DNA from 2 places in the Enterobacter sp. UPMP2061 genome. Region 1 is predicted to be linked to the other one. Evidence: predicted binding sites of a transcription regulator. Region 1 holds the regulator's gene; the other holds the start of a gene.
What was found. Region 1 encodes Fur, which represses iron uptake genes when iron is present. Its sites were predicted from a motif close to ATAATAATGAGAACNACTATCAA; they were not measured.
Positions count from the first base shown of each region.

Region 2: feoA (ferrous iron transporter A) is a predicted target of Fur. The motif match lies at 4,049-4,071, and genes of this name have one in related genera.

Region 1 is NZ_JBSKJP010000001.1:414,398-421,285, reverse strand. It holds gene ybfF (esterase) at 1-368, shown strand, start outside; gene ybfE (LexA regulated protein) at 497-784, shown strand; gene fldA (flavodoxin FldA) at 940-1,470, shown strand; gene fur (ferric iron uptake transcriptional regulator) at 1,762-2,208, shown strand; gene chiQ (ChiQ/YbfN family lipoprotein) at 2,351-2,677, opposite strand; gene chiP (chitoporin ChiP) at 2,725-4,122, opposite strand; gene glnS (glutamine--tRNA ligase) at 4,569-6,236, opposite strand; gene nagE (PTS N-acetyl glucosamine transporter subunit IIABC) at 6,406-6,888, opposite strand, start outside.
Region 2 is NZ_JBSKJP010000008.1:57,478-64,365, forward strand. It holds gene ompR (osmolarity response regulator transcription factor OmpR) at 1-672, opposite strand, end outside; gene greB (transcription elongation factor GreB) at 901-1,374, shown strand; gene ACWKXX_RS15725 (Tex family protein) at 1,462-3,792, shown strand; gene feoA (ferrous iron transporter A) at 4,112-4,339, shown strand; gene feoB (Fe(2+) transporter permease subunit FeoB) at 4,370-6,688, shown strand; gene feoC ([Fe-S]-dependent transcriptional repressor FeoC) at 6,700-6,888, shown strand, end outside.

The sequences.
Region 1 (6,888 bases):
AAGCGGGTGTCGCAACCCGCCAGCAGGCGGCTGCCGTTATGCGTGAGCATCTTGATGAGGAAGGCGTGGTCCAGTTCCTGCTGAAATCGTTTGTTGACGGACAATGGCGCTTTAACGTCCCGGTATTGTGGGATCAGTATTCGCATATTGTGGGCTGGGAAACCGTCCCCGCCTGGCCGCACCCTACCCTTTTTATTCGCGGCGGCAACTCCCCTTACGTCACTGATGCATACCGTGACACGCTGCTGGCGCAATTCCCGCAGGCTCGCGCTCACGTTATTGCGGGTGCCGGGCACTGGGTACACGCGGAAAAACCGGATGCCGTCCTGCGCGCCATTCGCCGCTATCTTACTGATACAGCGAATTGATTAAAAAGCCAGCGACCGGAAGACGACGGGCTTCCAGTCGTTGGCGTGTGGATTTGGGTGATGTATGATGGCGCGCTTATCGCCCGGGCATTAGCAGGGCGGCGTGTTTCCCCCGAAGTCTCAGAATCATGGCCAAAGAACAAACGGACCGTACGACACTAGATCTGTTCGCGAATGAGCGTCGACCGGGACGACCGAAAACGAATCCGCTTTCGCGCGATGAACAGCTGCGTATCAATAAACGCAACCAGCTTAAACGCGATAAAAATCGTGGGCTTAAGCGTGTCGAACTGAAGCTGAATGCCGATGCCGTCGATGCGCTTAACGAGTTAGCTGACGCGCGCAACATCAGCCGCAGCGAACTGATCGAAGAGATGCTGATCGCCCAGCTTGAGACGTTACGCGGCAAGGCGTGAGTCAGAAAATCCCCAATATTACCTTTTTCATGTAGCACAGAGTGCAGTCCTGCGTGATAGCTGTTTCCGCAGGGTTGCCTGTTCTGCTATTATTGCCCTTATCCGTGGACAATTTGCGCCACCATACCATTAAGTTTCAAGAGGTTATTTTACTCATGGCAATCATCGGCATTTTCTTTGGCAGTGATACCGGCAATACTGAAAATATCGCAAAAAACATTCAAAAACAGCTCGGTAAAGACGTTGCTGATGTGCATGACATCGCCAAGAGCAGCAAAGAAGATCTCGAGGGCTATGACATCCTGCTGCTGGGCATCCCGACCTGGTACTACGGTGAAGCACAGTGTGACTGGGACGATTTCTTCCCGACGCTGGAAGAAGTAGACTTCAACGGCAAGCTGGTTGCCCTGTTTGGCTGTGGCGATCAGGAAGACTATGCTGAGTATTTCTGTGATGCGCTGGGCACTATTCGCGACATCATTGAGCCACGCGGTGCGGCGATCGTCGGTCACTGGCCAACGGCGGGTTACCATTTCGAAGCGTCCAAAGGTCTGGCAGATGACGATCACTTCGTTGGCCTGGCCATTGATGAAGACCGTCAGCCAGAGCTGACCGCTGAGCGTGTAGAAAAATGGGTTAAGCAGGTTCGTGAAGAGCTGAACCTGGACGATATCCTTAACGCCTGATATCCCTGCGGCGCAACTCCGGTTGCGCCCGTTTTCCAGGTAAAACCGATTAAATTAATTGCTACAAACTTTTAACTTTTTCGCCCAGACCTGTACAATATCCCCCTGGTAAAAAGTGGGTGCCATCGAACAAGTTTGTTGGTGATACCACGTTTTTATAAGCATACTTTGCTTGAGACTTGCAGTTTTCATTTAGCCATGGCAGTTCTATAATGAGACGCATTATCCCAAGTGCATTTTCTGTCACTTCTTCTTTTGAAGTGAATCGTTTAGCAACAGGACAGATTCCGCATGACTGACAACAATACCGCATTAAAGAAAGCTGGCCTGAAAGTAACGCTTCCTCGGTTAAAAATCCTTGAAGTGCTTCAGGGGCCAGACAATCACCATGTCAGTGCGGAAGACCTTTATAAGCGTCTTATCGATATGGGTGAAGAGATTGGGCTGGCAACCGTCTATCGTGTGCTGAACCAGTTTGATGACGCGGGCATTGTTACTCGTCATAATTTCGAAGGCGGTAAATCCGTGTTCGAGCTGACTCAGCAGCATCACCACGATCACCTGATCTGCCTCGACTGTGGCAAGGTCATTGAATTTAGCGATGATTCCATTGAATCACGCCAGCGTGAAATCGCCGCCCGTCATGGCATCCGCCTGACCAACCACAGCCTGTACCTGTACGGTCACTGCGCTGAAGGCGATTGCCGCGAAGACGACCACGCGCACGACGCGAAATAATATCGTGTTCATACTCTGAGCCAGCCGTAAGGTTGGCTTTTTTTTGCCTGAAAAAAGTCCGGTGGCGCTGCGCTTACCGGGCCTACGGGCTGTGACACCGTTGTAGGCCCGGTAAGCGCAGCGCCACCGGGCATAAAGCAACTTATTTATTGTTATTGCGAATCTCGTCCCAGATCTTATCGCAACGCTTCGCCACTTCCTGATCGTTACCGCTTTTCCGCGCCTGGATACAGGCCTGGTAATCCATCACGCGAACATTTTCCTGCGTCGCAAACTGCTCATGCGCTTTCTCTTTTTTCAGCACATTCAGCACGCTCTGGCAGGCTTCAATCTTCTCTGGCGATCCTTGTGCTGTATTGATGCAGGCGCTATACGCCTCCTTCAGACGGGAGTCTTCTTTCTGCGCCTGATCCTGCGCACACGCCACCAGCCCCGATGCCAGCAGCGCAACGATTACCATTTTTTTCATCATATGCAGTCTCCATGCAGGCGGGATTTCGCCCGCCTGCGTATTCATCAGAAGATTGTGAATGGCGCAATGACCATGAATTTCACGTCACGTTCATCCTGGAAGATGTTGCCGTAACCGCCCGCGTAGCTCGGGATATCGGAGTGGTTGTCATACTGGGTGAAGTGCAGTTTGAACATCGTGCCTTTCGCACGGCCCTCCTGAAGGGTGTAAATCGCATCCAGACTGTATGAAGACTCTTTCAGACGGTAATTCGGATCGTAGTAGGCGTCTGGCGTAGCCATATCTGCTGGCTTCGCGTCCCAGGCGTACGCGTAGGACGCACCCACTGCCCAGCCAGGCAGGTTCCAGTTCTTCAGGTCATACATTGCGCCGAAGAAGACCGCCTTTTCGCCGTCGGCGTTGAAGTCAGAGCGGTTATCCCACCAGATATCCAGACGACCATTGGAAGAGGCGTAGGTTGGCGTCATACGTTGCAGGAAGTAGCCCTGCTGCCCTTCTGCCTTGACCCATGTTCCCTCCAGACGTAAATCAACCTGACCTACCTTGTAGCCGAAGGTCAACGCCTGTAACCACGCGGTGCCGTCATAGATATCATTTACGCTGCCATCACTGACTTTGTCGCGCGTACCGTAGAACTGATAGCTGGTGCTCAGCGGGCTACCCGCGATATCAAATTTGTAGCTGGCTTTAGCAAAGTACTGATCGATATAGCCTTCAGCCTGACCAAAAGCAGCTTCCAGCACCAGATCGTTTTTGAAGTCGTACTTCGCCCCCAGCGAGTGGAGATAATCAACTTTGGTTTTTTTATCATTCTGATAGAACTTGTCCATCTCAATGTGCCACGGCGCTTTGTACTCGTTGGTCCACATATAGGAGAAGCTCAACGCCCCCGCATCGCCGTAGTCAAAATTAGCACCGGCTTCCGCACCCTGATAGGTACCTGGCATAAAGCTCCAGTGCGGTGCTAACAGCGTCTGGCCGGTTGGCTGGATATAACCTCCACGCGCCCAGACCGGACCATATTTGAATTTTGCAGCCGCTTTATACAGGCTGATTCCGCTTTTATCGCCGGACCAGTCTTCGTCGTAGGCTTTATTGCTGGAGGAGAACGCAATTTCGTTCGGATGGCCGCTGTCGCCATTTTCGGCCATTTCAATTGCGGTGAACGCTGCAATATCGATCCCGAACATATCGGCGGCATATCCCGACTGGAAATCAAGGTTAGCGTTCCAGGTCGAGTGAGAAAGGTTGGTTTTGTATTTATCTTCAGTGACGTCTTTACGGTCACGCTCACGCTGCCAGTAATAAATACCGCCCGTGAGGGTGGAATCTTCGATGAAACCTGCTGCTTTTGCCTCTGGCGCAACCACCAGGCCCGACATTGCTGTCACACCGGCGATAGCCAGCGCCAGCGCACTACGTTTGCCACTGAACGTACGCATAGATTATTCCTCTTTGACGAATTAAAACGCCTTAAACGGCGAAAAACAGAAAAGACCAAGTGGTCAGGGGTAGTCAGAAATACCCTCGAATTAACTACCGTCTTTAGGTTATTTTTCGCGACGCGAATTATCAATGCTTTTAATCAGGCAAAAGTCAGGATTATGACGAAGAGCACATATTTCGTAGTGCTTTGTAACATTTACCGGGAAGCAAGTACTGGCGGGGGAATACGCTAATTTTCAGTAAGTAACATTGATATTGTGAATATATTTTTCAGCGTTTCTGTTTTTGGAAAACAACAAACTTTTTTAAATAAAATAAGTAGCACCACATTGACCTGGAATGTTGGCTTTAATTCATCATCCCGATGCTTAACGACATGATCGTTAAATAAAAAAACGCCGCATTATGCGGCGTTTGTTTCTCATTGACCATGCCAGCGTGATTATTCGCCGATCTTAGTCCAGGTATCACGCAGACCGACGGTACGGTTAAATACCGGTTTTTCCGCCGTGCTGTAACGGCTGTCCAGGCAGAAGTAACCCTCACGTTCAAACTGGAACGCTTTACCGGCTTCAGCGGCTTTCAGAGACGGCTCGGCATACCCCTGCTTGATAATCAGCGACTCAGGGTTGATAACCGCCAGGAAGTCCTCCGCAGCACCTGGGTTAGGTACGCTGAACAGACGATCGTAGAGACGGATCTCAACCGGCAGCGCATGCTGCGCGCTCACCCAGTGGATCACACCTTTCACTTTACGGCCATCCGCCGGATCTTTACTCAGCGTCTCTGCGTCGTACGTACAGAAGATGGTCGTGATGTTACCTTCCGCATCTTTCTCTACGCGCTCGGCTTTGATCACATAGGCGTTACGCAGACGCACTTCTTTGCCCAGCACCAGACGCTTGTACTGCTTGTTCGCTTCTTCGCGGAAGTCGGCGCGATCGATCCAGATTTCACCGCTGAACGGCACGTCGCGGGTGCCCATTTCCGGTTTGTTCGGATGGTTAGGCATCGAGACCAGTTCGCTTCCACCCTGCGGATAGTTTTCGATGACCAGTTTCACTGGATCGATCACTGCCATCGCGCGCGGCGCGTTTTCGTTCAGGTCTTCGCGAATGCAGGATTCCAGAGACGCCATTTCGATGGTGTTGTCCTGCTTGGTAACGCCAATACGTTTGCAGAACTCACGAATGGACGCCGAGGTGTAGCCACGACGACGCAGGCCAGAGATGGTCGGCATACGCGGGTCGTCCCAGCCTTCAACGTGCTTGTCGGTGACCAGCAGGTTCAGCTTACGCTTGGACATCACGGTGTATTCCAGGTTCAGACGAGAGAATTCGTACTGACGCGGATGCACAGGAATGGTGATGTTATCCAGCACCCAGTCGTACAGACGACGGTTGTCCTGGAATTCCAGCGTGCACAGAGAGTGCGTAATGCCTTCCAGCGCATCGCTGATGCAGTGGGTGAAGTCGTACATCGGGTAGATGCACCACTTGTTACCGGTCTGGTGGTGTTCAGCGAACTTAATGCGGTACAGCACCGGATCGCGCATCACGATGAACGGAGACGCCATATCGATTTTGGCACGCAGACACGCTTTACCTTCTTCGAAGCCACCGGCACGCATTTTTTCAAACAGCGCCAGGTTCTCTTCCACGCTACGATCGCGGAACGGGCTGTTTTTACCAGGCTGAGTCAGCGTACCGCGGTATTCACGGATTTCGTCACCAGACAATTCGTCGACGTATGCCAGACCTTTGTTAATCAGTTCAACCGCATAGGCATACAGCTGATCGAAATAGTCTGAGGAGTAGCAGATATCGCCAGACCAGTTGAAGCCCAGCCATTGCACGTCGTTTTTAATCGACTCAACGTATTCGATGTCTTCTTTTACTGGGTTGGTGTCATCGAAACGCAGGTTGCACTGCCCCTGGTAATCTTGCGCAATACCAAAGTTCAGGCAGATCGATTTGGCGTGACCAATGTGCAGGTAGCCATTTGGCTCCGGCGGGAAACGCGTGTGGACTGTGGTGTGCTTACCACTGGCCAGATCTTCATCGATGATCTGACGAATAAAGTTACTCGGGCGGGCTTCTGCCTCACTCATCGTGGATTCCTCAAAGCGTAAACAACGTATAACGGCATATGATCTTATAAGCCGGACGTAGTGACAACCCTTAAAACGTCCCGGAAGAAAATAATGGGGGCAATTGCTGCAAAAAAAAGCGGCGGAGGATATCCCCCGCCGCTAAAGGCATAACTCTACTCAGGAGCGATTACTTGCCTTTAATCTCATACAGTGGCGTCTGGCCTGCAACCACCTGCCCCTGCGCCTGGATCACCAGACCGCTGAAGTCGTCGATGTTGCTGCACACGACCGGGCTTATCATGGAGCGCGCGTTGGCGTTCAGGAAGTCCAGATCCATTTCCAGAATCGGCTGACCTGCCGCCACTTCAGCACCCTCTTCCACCAGACGAGTAAAGCCCTGACCGTTCAGCGCAACGGTATCGATACCCATATGGACAACGATCTCCGCGCCTTTTTCCGTTTCCAGGCAGAACGCGTGGTTGGTGTTGAAGATTTTCACGATAGTACCGGCAGCCGGAGAGACCACGGTTTTGTCCGTTGGTTTCACCGCCACGCCGTCACCGACCGCTTTGCTGGCGAACGCTTCGTCAGGCACCTGCTCAAGCGCAACAACGTCACCTGTCACCGGAGAAACCAGCGCAGCGATGGTCACCGCGTTTGGCACAGCCTG
Region 2 (6,888 bases), on a different contig from region 1:
GGTCTGAATATAACGAGGATGCGCCGGATCTTCTTCCACCATACGGCGCAGACGAGAGATCTGCACGTCGATAGAACGCTCCATCGCGGAGTATTCACGACCACGCGCCAGGTTCATCAGCTTGTCACGGGAGAGCGGCTCACGCGGGTGACTGACCAGCGCTTTCAGCACCGCGAACTCGCCGCTGGTGAGCGGCATTGGCTCATCTTCACGGAACATTTCACGGGTGCCGAGGTTCAGCTTGAACTTCCCGAATGCAATGACGGCCTCTTCCTGAGATGGCGCGCCCGGCAGCTCGTTCGCCTGACGACGCAGCACGGCGCGAATACGCGCCAGCAGTTCACGCGGGTTGAACGGCTTTGGAATGTAGTCATCAGCGCCGATCTCAAGGCCGACGATACGGTCAACTTCTTCACCCTTCGCCGTCACCATGATGATCGGCATCGGGTTGCTCTGGCTGCGCAGACGGCGGCAAATAGAGAGCCCGTCTTCGCCAGGCAGCATCAGGTCCAACACCATCAGGTGGAAGGATTCACGCGTCAGCAGACGATCCATCTGTTCCGCGTTCGCGACGCTACGAACCTGGAAGCCCTGCTCGGTCAGATAACGTTCCAGCAGCGCACGCAGGCGCATGTCGTCATCTACGACCAGAATTTTGTAGTTCTCTTGCATTGTGTGTACTCCCAAAGGTTCGGATAAGCCTGGAACAGCGTATTCTAAAAAAGTGCACGGGTTCGACCAGCAAATTCTGGTATAAATTCTAGACGAAATTGTTACAAAGCATATTTAACAGCAGCTTATCTGTTCATTTCATCACATAAATCATTATTAATCTTGTCTGTTACACTGTGCGCTACGTATTGTGCGCAAAGACAGTTAACCGGCATTAAAGGCTGCACCATGAAAACGCCTCTGATCACCCGTGAAGGGTACGAGAAACTCAAAAAAGAGATGGATTACCTGTGGCGCGAAGAGCGTCCGGAAGTGACCAAAAAAGTCACCTGGGCAGCAAGCCTGGGCGACCGCAGCGAGAATGCGGACTACCAGTACAATAAAAAGCGGCTGCGCGAAATCGATCGCCGGGTACGCTACCTGACGAAGTGCCTCGAGAATCTCAAAATTGTCGATTACTCCCCGCAGCAGGAAGGTAAAGTGTTCTTCGGCGCGTGGGTCGAAATTGAAAACGACAGCGGCGACACCCTGCGTTTTCGTATCGTCGGCTACGATGAAATTTTCGGGCGTAAGGATTACATTTCTATCGACTCACCCATGGCCCGCGCCCTGCTGAAAAAAGAGGTAGGCGATTTAGCCGTTGTCCAGACGCCTGCGGGTGAAGCAAGCTGGTACGTCAACGAAATCGAGTATGTTAAATAGTCCGAGAGCGCCCTCCCCGGCTGGCATTTTTTGGTGTCAGCCCGTATAACTATCCCCCTGATTTTCGATCCACAAGATGAACTGACCATGATGAAAGAGTCGCTCTGCCGCATTATTGCGGGTGAACTTCAGGCCAGAGCCGAACAGGTAGAAGCTGCCGTTCGCCTGCTTGATGAAGGGAACACCGTGCCGTTTATTGCACGTTATCGTAAGGAAGTCACCGGCGGTCTGGATGACACGCAGCTGCGAAACCTGGAGACCCGTCTGGGCTATCTGCGCGAGCTGGAAGACCGACGTCAGGCGATCCTCAAATCTATCGGCGAGCAGGGCAAGCTGACCAGTGACCTGGAAAAAGCCATTAACGGTACCCTGAGTAAAACCGAGCTCGAAGACCTCTATCTGCCGTACAAACCGAAGCGCCGCACGCGCGGGCAGATTGCGATCGAAGCCGGCCTTGAGCCACTGGCCGATCTGCTGTGGAACGAGCCGTCTCACGATCCGGAAACCGAAGCCGCCAAATTTATCGACGCCGATAAAGGCGTAGCGGACACCAAAGCCGCGCTGGACGGCGCGCGCTATATTCTGATGGAGCGCTTCGCCGAAGACGCGGCGCTGCTGGCCAAAGTGCGTGATTACCTGTGGAAGAACGCGCATATCGTCTCCACCGTGGTGTCCGGCAAAGAGGAAGAAGGCGCGAAATTCCGCGACTACTTCGATCACCACGAACCCATTTCTACCGCGCCGTCTCACCGCGCGCTGGCGATGTTCCGCGGCCGTAACGAAGGCGTGCTGCAACTCTCCCTGAATGCCGATCCACAGTTTGACGAGCCGCCAAAAGAGAGCCACTGCGAGCAGATCATTATCGACCATCTGGGCCTGCGCCTGAACAACGCCCCGGCGGACAGCTGGCGCAAAGGCGTGGTGAGCTGGACCTGGCGCATCAAGGTGCTGATGCACCTCGAAACCGAGCTGATGGGCACCGTGCGCGAGCGCGCCGAAGACGAAGCGATCAACGTCTTCGCCCGTAACCTGCACGACCTGCTGATGGCGGCGCCAGCTGGCCTGCGCGCCACCATGGGTCTCGATCCGGGTCTGCGTACCGGCGTGAAGGTGGCCGTGGTTGACGGCACCGGCAAGCTGGTTGCCACCGACACCATTTACCCGCACACCGGTCAGGCAGCGAAAGCGGCTGTCGTCGCCGCCGCGCTGTGCGAGAAGTACAACGTTGAGCTGGTTGCCATCGGTAACGGTACGGCGTCCCGCGAAACTGAACGTTTCTATCTCGACGTGCAGAAGCAGTTCCCGAAAGTGACGGCGCAGAAAGTGATCGTCAGTGAAGCGGGGGCATCTGTCTATTCCGCCTCGGAACTGGCAGCGCAGGAGTTCCCGGATCTGGACGTTTCCCTGCGCGGCGCGGTCTCTATCGCCCGTCGTTTACAGGATCCGCTGGCGGAGCTGGTGAAGATTGACCCGAAATCCATCGGCGTGGGCCAGTATCAGCACGACGTGAGCCAGACGCAGCTGGCGCGTAAGCTGGATGCGGTAGTGGAAGACTGCGTTAACGCCGTCGGCGTGGACCTGAACACCGCTTCCGTTCCCCTGCTGACCCGCGTGGCGGGCCTGACCCGTATGATGGCGCAGAATATCGTCGCCTGGCGTGATGAGAACGGTCAGTTCCAGAACCGCCAGCAGTTGCTGAAGGTGAGCCGTCTGGGGCCGAAAGCATTTGAGCAGTGCGCGGGCTTCCTGCGCATCAACCACGGCGATAACCCGCTGGATGCCTCTACCGTTCACCCGGAAGCGTACCCTGTTGTTGAGCGCATCCTGGCCGCCACCCGGCAAGCGCTGAAAGACCTGATGGGCGACAGCAGCGCGCTGCGTAACCTGAAAGCGGTGGATTTCACCGACGAACAGTTCGGCGTGCCGACGGTCACTGACATCATCAAAGAGCTGGAAAAACCGGGCCGCGATCCGCGTCCTGAGTTTAAAACCGCGACCTTTGCTGAGGGCGTAGAAACCATGAACGACCTGCTGCCGGGCATGGTGCTGGAGGGGGCGGTAACCAACGTCACCAACTTTGGCGCGTTTGTGGATATCGGCGTGCATCAGGATGGTCTGGTGCATATCTCTTCCCTCGCCGACAAGTTCGTTGAAGATCCGCACACCGTGGTCAAAGCGGGCGACATCGTGAAGGTGAAAGTGCTGGAAGTGGATCTCCAGCGCAAGCGTATTGCCCTGACCATGCGTCTGGACGAGCAGCCGGGCGACACTAACGCACGCCGTGGCGGTAATGGCGGTGGCCGTGAACAGCAGCGTCCGGCAGCGAAAGCCGCGAAGCCACGCGGACGTGACGCACAGACGGCGGGCAACAGCGCGATGATGGATGCGCTGGCAGCGGCGATGGGTAAGAAACGCTAATGCTGCAAATGCCCGGTGGCGCGACGCTTACCGGGCCTACGGTTTTGTAGGCCGGGCAAACGCAGTGCCGCCCGGCAAGCAGGCCGCAGGGAATTAAAATAAATATGTTGTATCCATATTTAAACCACGAATTATCACCTCATTAACAAATAGCCCTCTTTTTATTTTCACCTCAATTTCGAAAATATTGAGCAAGGTCAAGCAGACCGCAAATTAATACGATTAACAACATCCCGTCACATTTTTATTATTGCTGATAAAAACTATTCTCATTATCATCGCAGTGTAGATTATTTAACCTATCGTGGAATCAGGCGCTATGCAATTCACTCCAGACAGTGCGTGGAAAATTATCGGTTTTACCCGTGAGATAAGCCCGGCCTATCGGCAGAAGCTCCTGTCACTGGGCATGCTACCCGGCTCATCATTCCAGGTTGTGCGCGTTGCGCCGTTGGGCGATCCAGTTCATATCGAAACCCGACGCGTTAATCTGGTTCTGCGTAAAAAAGATCTCGCATTAATTGAAATTGAATCTTTATCCCGTTAACAAGCCAGCGGTTTCAGTGAGTCTACTACAATGAAAAAATTAACTATTGGCTTAATTGGCAATCCTAATTCCGGCAAGACAACCTTATTTAATCAGTTAACTGGCGCACGCCAGCGTGTGGGAAATTGGGCAGGCGTGACGGTTGAACGCAAAGAAGGCCAGTTCACCACGACAGATAATCAGGTCACGCTGGTTGATTTACCGGGGACCTATTCCCTCACCACGATTTCATCCCAGACCTCTCTCGATGAGCAAATTGCCTGCCACTATATTCTGAGCGGCGACGCGGATCTGCTTATCAACGTGGTGGATGCCTCTAACCTCGAACGAAATCTGTATCTCACGTTACAGCTGCTGGAGCTGGGTATTCCCTGCATCGTGGCGCTTAACATGCTCGACATCGCGGAGAAGCAAAAGCTGCGCATCGACGTCGATGCCCTCTCCGCCCGTCTGGGCTGCCCGGTGGTTCCGCTGGTTTCCACCCGCGCTCGCGGCATTGACGCCCTGAAGCTGGCGATTGACCGCCACACGGGCAATGCCGACGTCGAACTGGTGCACTACGCCCAGCCGCTGCTGCGCGAAGCCGGGCAGCTGGCGCAGGAGATGGATAACAGCATGCCCGCCAGACAACGTCTGTGGCTTGGCCTGCAAATGCTGGAAGGCGATATCTACAGCCGCGCCTACGCAGGCGATGCGGCGGATAAGCTGGATGTCGCACAGGCTCGCCTTAGCGACGAGCTGGATGACCCGGCCCTGCACATTGCGGATGCGCGCTATCAGGCCATCGCCGCTATCTGTGACGTGGTCAGCAATGCATTAACCGCTGAACCCAGCCGCTTCACCGCCGCCGTGGATAAAATTGTGCTCAACCGCTTCCTCGGTTTACCGATCTTTTTACTGGTGATGTATGTGATGTTCCTGCTCGCCATTAACATCGGCGGTGCATTACAACCTATCTTTGATGGCGGCTCTGTCGCTATCTTCGTGCACGGTATTCAGTGGCTGGGCTACACCCTCCACTTCCCGGAATGGTTGACCATCTTCCTTGCGCAGGGGATCGGCGGCGGGATCAATACCGTCCTGCCGCTGGTGCCGCAGATCGGCATGATGTACCTGTTCCTCTCCTTCCTTGAGGATTCCGGTTACATGGCGCGCGCCGCCTTCGTGATGGACCGCCTGATGCAGGCGCTGGGGCTGCCGGGCAAATCCTTCGTGCCGCTGATTGTCGGCTTTGGCTGTAACGTGCCGTCAGTCATGGGCGCGCGTACGCTGGATGCCCCGCGCGAACGCCTGATGACCATCATGATGGCGCCGTTCATGTCCTGCGGCGCGCGGCTGGCGATCTTCGCGGTCTTTGCCGCGGCGTTCTTTGGTCAGGAAGGAGCGCTGGCCGTCTTCTCCCTGTATGTGCTGGGTATCGTGATGGCTATTCTCACCGGCCTGATGCTGAAGCACACCATCATGCGTGGCGAAGCGTCGCCGTTCGTGATGGAACTGCCGGTTTATCACGTTCCGCATCTGAAAAGCCTGATTATTCAGACATGGCAGCGCCTGAAGGGCTTCGTTCTGCGCGCCGGTAAGGTGATTGTGGTGGTCAGCATTTTCCTGAGCGCCCTGAACAGCTTCACTCTGAGCGGCCAGGCCGCGGACAACATTAATGACTCTGCCCTGGCCTCCGTCAGCCGGATCATTACGCCGGTCTTCAAACCGATTGGCGTTCAGGAAGACAACTGGCAGGCAACCGTGGGCCTGTTCACCGGCGCGATGGCAAAAGAGGTGGTTGTCGGCACCCTGAACACGCTTTACACCGCGGAAAACATCCAGGAAGAGGAGTTTAATCCGGCAGCGTTCAACCTCGGCGATGAACTGCTTGGCGCGGTGGAAGAAACCTGGCAGAGCCTGAAAGACACCTTCAGCCTGAGCGTACTGGCGAACCCGATTGAAGCCAGCAAAGGCGACGGCGAAATGGCGACCGGAGCAATGGGCGTGATGGGCCAGAAATTTGGCAGCGCGTCGGCGGCCTACAGCTACCTGATCTTCGTCCTGCTCTATATTCCGTGCATCTCGGTCATGGGCGCCATTGCCCGTGAGTCCAGCCGCGGCTGGATGGGCTTCTCCATTCTGTGGGGGCTGAACATTGCCTACTCGCTGGCGACCGTGTTTTATCAGGCCGTCAATTACAGCCAGCATCCGCGCTACAGCCTGGTCTGTATCCTCGCGGTGATCCTGTTTAACGTGATGGTGATTGGCCTGCTGCGCCGGGCGCGTAGCCGCGTTGACGTTAACCTGCTGGCAACGCGCAAAACCCCGACGACCTGCTGTAGCAGCCCTGCGGGCGACTGTCACTGAGGGGAAAAAAGATGGCATCGTTGATTCAGGTTCGTGACTTACTGGCGTTACAGGGGCGAATGGAGGCGAAGCAGCTCAGCCTCAGCCTGCATACGCCGCAGCCGATGATCGATGCCATGCTGGAAAGGCTGGAGGCCATGGGGAAAGCCGTGCGCATTCAGGAAGAGCCGGACGGTTGTCTGTCCGGCAGTTGTAAGAGT